Regions from separate parts of the Pediococcus parvulus genome, predicted to be linked through region 2. Evidence: predicted binding sites of a transcription regulator. Region 2 holds the regulator's gene; the other holds the start of a gene.
The links. The regulator CtsR, encoded in region 2, represses protease genes until heat stress. The targets are predictions, from matches to a motif close to TTGGTCAAAAAAGGTCAAANA.
Positions count from the first base shown of each region.

Region 1: a site for CtsR is predicted at 1,803-1,823, ahead of clpP (ATP-dependent Clp endopeptidase proteolytic subunit ClpP). Genes of this name have one in related genera too.

Region 1 covers NZ_OZ061292.1:701,587-704,734, forward strand. Annotated here, with positions in the region: gene yvcK (uridine diphosphate-N-acetylglucosamine-binding protein YvcK) at 1-131, shown strand, start outside; gene whiA (DNA-binding protein WhiA) at 155-1,084, shown strand; gene clpP (ATP-dependent Clp endopeptidase proteolytic subunit ClpP) at 1,136-1,729, opposite strand; gene AB3217_RS03340 (KxYKxGKxW signal peptide domain-containing protein) at 2,189-3,148, shown strand, end outside.
Region 2 covers NZ_OZ061292.1:1,538,742-1,541,889, reverse strand. Annotated here, with positions in the region: gene serS (serine--tRNA ligase) at 1-95, shown strand, start outside; tRNA gene AB3217_RS07785 (tRNA-Val) at 220-292, shown strand; tRNA gene AB3217_RS07780 (tRNA-Lys) at 296-368, shown strand; tRNA gene AB3217_RS07775 (tRNA-Leu) at 387-468, shown strand; tRNA gene AB3217_RS07770 (tRNA-Thr) at 496-568, shown strand; tRNA gene AB3217_RS07765 (tRNA-Gly) at 580-651, shown strand; tRNA gene AB3217_RS07760 (tRNA-Leu) at 684-769, shown strand; tRNA gene AB3217_RS07755 (tRNA-Arg) at 782-855, shown strand; tRNA gene AB3217_RS07750 (tRNA-Pro) at 987-1,060, shown strand; tRNA gene AB3217_RS07745 (tRNA-Pro) at 1,128-1,201, shown strand; gene AB3217_RS07740 (CtsR family transcriptional regulator) at 1,466-1,933, shown strand; gene AB3217_RS07735 (ATP-dependent Clp protease ATP-binding subunit) at 1,953-3,148, shown strand, end outside.

The DNA.
Region 1 (3,148 bases), 840 kb from region 2:
TACGTGTCCAAAATTGTCGAGTTGTTTCAGATAACTTTTTGTGTTTACGTGATCATGGCGCGTTTCATGATGGGGATCGGGTTGCAGAAGAATTATTAAACGTTGCGGGTAATCCTAAGGCCTGTGATTAAATTTTGTGAAGGGAGGGATTTTCGTGTCTTATGCGAGTGAAGTAAAAAAGGAATTAACGGGGATTAAGGTACATCAACAAAACGCAAAAGCAGAGTTAATGGCGTTGATTCGTATGAATGGATCAATTAATTTGGCCCATCATCAATTAGTTCTGAGCGTTCAAACCGAAAATCCTGCCATTGCGCGCAGAATTTATGCACTGTTAAAGGATTTTTATTCCGTTGAGGGTGAACTAATTGTTCGACGCAAAATGAAATTGAAGAAAAACAATTTGTACATTGTGCGTTTAATGACAAGGTCCCAGGCAATTTTAGAGGATTTGTCAATTTTGGCCGATGGTTATCAAATTAATGAAAAGGTTCCGGATGGTTTATTAACGACGGAAGGCGAAATCCGCTCATATTTACGTGGTGCTTTTTTGGCGGGAGGCTCAGTTAATAACCCAGAGACTAGTCGGTATCATTTGGAAATTTATTCTCTTTACGAAACTCACAATGCCATGATTATGGACTGGATGAACCGTTATGATTTGAATGCTCGAGCGACGGAAAGGCGAAGTGGTTACATTGTTTATCTGAAAGAGGCAGAGCAAATCGCTAATTTCTTGTCTTTAATTGGAGCAACAAATTCAATGCTGAAATTTGAAGACATTCGGATTTTGCGTGACATGCGCAATTCTGTAAATCGACTGGTAAATTGTGAAAATGCCAATTTATCCAAAGTAGCCAATGCATCCAGTAAGCAAATTAACAATATCAGATATATTGATGAGGTTGTTGGTATCAATAGTTTGCCACCCAAACTGCAAGAGGTCGCTGAGGCTAGGTTGGCCAATCAAGAAGTGAGTTTAAAGGAATTAGGAGAATTAATTCCGAGTGGTGCAATTTCTAAGTCAGGTATTAATCATCGATTACGTAAACTCAATGAATATGCAGAAAAATTGCGAGCTTAAACTAAAAAATGGTGTGGATTTTAAAATCCACACCATTTTTGTTTGCTCAGATTACTTTAAATCTGAATTGTTTTGCATAATTGCATCGATCAGACCGTAGTCAACAGCTTCTTGGGCTGTGAAGTAATGATCACGTTCCGTATCGCGATTAATGTTCTTCAAAGGCTGACCAGAATTATCTGCCAAAATTTTGTTCAATTCTTTACGAGTCTTCAAAATTTCAGTTGCTGCAATTTCAATTTCAGTTTGTTGTCCTTGAGCACCACCGGATGGTTGGTGAATCAAAACTTCTGAATGAGGCAATGCGAAACGTTTGCCCTTTGTACCAGAAGAAGCCAGAACACTTGCCATGGATGCTGCCATTCCCATTACAATGGTTTGGACATCGGATTTGATGAACCGCATGGTATCATAAATCGCGAGTCCAGCTGTAACTACACCACCTGGTGAGTTAATGTAAAGATAAATATCTTTATCAGAATCCTGAGCGTCTAGGAATAAAAGCTGGGCAATGATTGAGTTTGCAACATCATCATCAATTGGGCCAGAGAGCATGATGATTCGGTCTTTTAGTAAACGGGAATAAATATCATAAGCACGTTCGCCACGTGATGACTGTTCAATAACTGTTGGAACTAAGTTCATAACTTAGCAACCTCCCTTTAAAATTCATCTTAATTTTATTAGCTCATCGCTAACATGTTTACAGCTTACCGCTATGGTCAAAAAAGGTCAAACAATTTAACTCAACTGAAGAAAAGTTTTTCAACGTAATCGGTTACGCTTCAAAGTCTATAATTTAGCACAAAAATAAGAATTTTGCTACTAGTAAATATTAGGCTAACAGGTAGCACGAAACATGAAATACGGCAGTGGTTACTCATGAAAACTGTATTGATAAATGAGCTGAAATCGAAGTAGATTAAGTATACGAGGGAATTTTTAAAAAATAAATTGAAAAGTTAATTTTTATACACTATAATCAAGTCGTTATAGTACAACATTTATTTAATTGAGTATGTTTGTGTACAAAATAGAATAATGTAAGTGCTATCTTTATTTGAGGTTGATAAATAGGTACATATAAAAAAAGAGGTTAGTGCTATGGCAAAAAGTTCGCGGAAACAACGTGTTGCAAATTATGAGGCAACTACAAAAGAGCATTTTAAGATGTATAAAAAAGGCAAACACTGGCTAGTGGCTGGCATAGCGGTCCTAAGTTTTGGTACAGGGGTAGTTACTTCGTCTAATGTGCATGCTGATACAAATAATAATGTGATTGAGTCTAGCACGGAAAAAAGTAGTTCAGCTAGTGTGACGGCGACTAGCGCCGCAACATCTGAGACAGCAGCTTCATCCGCGGCATCGGATTCAGATAACAGTGGTATGGCAAGGACAGGCTTTTCGTCTGCGGTAACGAATAGTGTGGCGGCAAGTGCGATGTCATCCGGTTCTGTTGCATCCAAAAGTTCAAATACAAGCAATAGCGGCATAGCTTCAAATACTTTAGGTACATCAAGTATGGCATCTCAGAGTTCCGAGGTAGCAAGTGGTGCACCAGTCAGTGAAACGAATGATTCTAGTCAAGCATCAGATGATAGTGTGACACAAAGTAGCAGTAGATTAGGTGCAGAAAGTGCGTCATCGGAAGCAAGTGACCTCACAAATGAGTCAACAGGTAGTGCTGATACGCCAACAACTGATACCACCATCACTGCGGATCAGCAGAAAGCTATTAATAATTTAATTGCTTTAGGAAAAGACAACGGGATTGATTTGTCAAATATAAGTGAATCTAGTTTGCTGGCCGCTGCTTGGGATACTAAAACGAATACGGTAAATTCATACTATACTGATATGTTACCGTTACAGCCAGATTTTGTACTGGCTGCTCTTAAAGGTATGGATGAATCAAACAATTTAAATGCTGTTCAACATACCGGATATGCAGTTAATCCATACAATTATACTGACAAATCTGCAGTAACGGTTGATATTGGTCAAGGAACCATTACAGTAAATAAGTTAAATGGCGTCTCAAGTACAGATGAACAATATACTAGC
Region 2 (3,148 bases):
CTATTCTTGAAAATTATCAAAACGAAGATGGATCAGTTACCATCCCCGACGTTTTAGTACCCTATATGGGTGGTGTGACAAAAATTACAAAGTAGCTGTGAACTGGGTGATACTAGGAAAGGATCAAATATAATTCATAGTGGATATTTTACGACAACTACAAAAATTTATTGACAATTGGTAGGGGTCAATGATAATATTACGTAGTTGTCGTTTGATGGAGGATTAGCTCAGTTGGGAGAGCGTCTGCCTTACAAGCAGAGGGTCACAGGTTCGAGCCCTGTATCCTCCATTTGAGCCGTTAGCTCAGTTGGTAGAGCATCTGACTTTTAATCAGAGGGTCGGCAGTTCGAGGCTGCCACGGCTCATTTACAAATATAAGCATTGCGGGCGTGGCGGAATTGGCAGACGCGCAAGATTTAGGTTCTTGTATCGAAAGATGTAAGGGTTCGAGTCCCTTCGCCCGCACTTCTAATTAATATTCTGTATTAATTAGCCGACTTAGCTCAGTTGGCAGAGCATCTGTTTTGTAAACAGGAGGTCGGAGGTTCGAATCCTCTAGTCGGCATTAGCAACTATGCGGAAGTAGTTCAGTGGTAGAACATCACCTTGCCATGGTGGGGGTCGCGAGTTCGAATCTCGTCTTCCGCTTTGTAGTTTTCACTACAAGCACACATATATTTGCCGGGGTGGCGGAATTGGCAGACGCACAGGACTTAAAATCCTGCGGTCAGTGATGACCGTACCGGTTCGATCCCGGTCCTCGGCATTTTTAAAATAAGCACCCATAGCGCAATTGGATAGAGTGTCTGACTACGAATCAGAAGGTTGTAGGTTCGACTCCTACTGGGTGCATCCCCTTCAGGATTAACTGTTTATTGACAGATTGACTGAAAAAAACATAAAATGCCAACTGTAATTCGTTTACTAGTTGGCATTTTACGTGTAGGAGTATTTTAGCAACAATGTGTGGATTTAAGAACAAACGGGAAGTAGCTCAGCTTGGTAGAGCACCTGGTTTGGGACCAGGGGGTCGCAGGTTCGAATCCTGTCTTCCCGATTACGCACTTAGACGGTGGAAAAGTGCATTTACGGAGAATTACCCACTTAAAGTTATTTACCAATAACGGGAAGTAGCTCAGCTTGGTAGAGCACCACGTTCGGGACGTGGGGGTCGCAGGTTCAAATCCTGTTTTCCCGATTTATGAAGAGAAGCATCAAATCAGCCGATTTGATGCTTCTCTTTTTATAAAATGCTACATTACAATAGTACAAAGTTTAATCAAAAAATTAAAAGGTCCATTTCAAAAATGATTGAATATCTCTAAATTGTTCACCTGATGACCACTATTTTTAAGTTTTAATCATCAAGTGTCGGCCTCAGTACAAAAAACTTTGCTTTTTATGAAGAGTTTCGTATAATGAAAGTCAACATTAGTCAAAGATGCAAGAAGGGGTGTGCGAAATGCAAGGTCAGAATATTTCCGATATCATTGAAAAATATTTAAAACAGATTTTAGCGGACTCGGAAGAAATTGAGATTCGACGCTCGGAAATTGCTGATTTGTTTGATGTTGTGCCGTCTCAAATAAATTACGTTATTAAAACCCGCTTCACCATTCAAAATGGCTATGTCGTGGAAAGTAAACGGGGTGGCGGTGGCTATATTCGCATTGAAAAAGTCAAATTACTTGATGATTTGGATGTTTTGGATACACTTATTCAAGTGATTGGTGAATCCATCAATCAACGTGATGCCCTTTCCATTGTCAAAAGTTTGTATGAAGACGACGTCATTAACAAACGAGAAGGAAACCTGATTTTAGCAGCAATTGATAAGAAGACACTAGCGATTAACGATCGGGATATGGAAGATCAGTTGCGAGCAAGAATTTTAATCGGCATTTTAAATCACTTAAGGTATGAGAGTTAAAAGAAAGTAGGGTGTTAGCATGGATAACTTATTTACACCAAGTGCCAAAAACGTGCTGGCTATTTCACAAGAACAAGCTAAACGTTTTAAGCACCAAGCAGTTGGAACAGAACATTTACTGTTGGCCCTAGCAATCGAAAAGAATGGTATTGCCTATAAAGTTTTTCAACAATTTTCAGTAACTGAAACTGATATTGTAGAAGAAATTGAACGTTTTACTGGTTATGGCACTTTGAAAAATGTGGGTGCAAACGATTATTTGCCATATTCACCAAAAGCCAAAGAAGTTTTAGCGGCTGCTGGGGATGAAGCCAAGCGGTTAGGTGCAGCAAAAATAGGAACGGAACATTTGTTGCTTGCTTTATTAAGTGACGAAAATATTCTGTCTTCACGAATTTTAATTAGTTTGGACATGGATCTTAGCCAAACTCGCAAAGTTATTTTACGTAAGTTAGGCGTTAGTGCTTCGGCACAGCTACGGCAAAACCAAGCGCAAAATAGTCGAGGAGCTAAGCCAAAAGGCACGTCAACATTGGATTCAGTTGCGCGTGACATGACTCAAATGGCACAAGAAGGTCAAATTGATCCTGTGATTGGCCGCGAAAAAGAAGTTAAACGTGTGATTCAGATTTTGAGTCGCCGAACTAAAAACAATCCGGTTTTAATCGGTGAACCCGGCGTTGGTAAAACAGCAATTGCTGAGGGACTTGCACAACGTATGATTGATGGTAATGTGCCGGATGACTTAGCTAACAAGCGATTGATGATGCTTGACATGGGATCGCTAGTCGCCGGAACCAAGTATCGTGGCGAATTTGAAGACCGTTTGAAAAAAGTTATTGATGAAATTCATGAAGATAAACACATTGTCTTGTTTATTGATGAATTACACACATTAATCGGTGCTGGTGGTGCTGAAGGTGCAATTGATGCTTCGAATATTTTGAAGCCTGCTTTAGCACGCGGTGAACTCCAAACAATTGGGGCCACAACGCTTAATGAATATCAAAAATATATCGAAACTGATGCAGCCTTAGAACGCCGTTTTGCTAAAGTTGAAGTAGATGAACCAACCCCTGAAGAATCTGTTCAGATTCTACGAGGCTTACGCGGTAAATATGAGGAACACCATCATGTTGAAATTACTGATGATGCGATCAAACAAGCGGTCGAACTTTCTGATCGTTATATTAGTGACCGCTTTTTACCAGATAA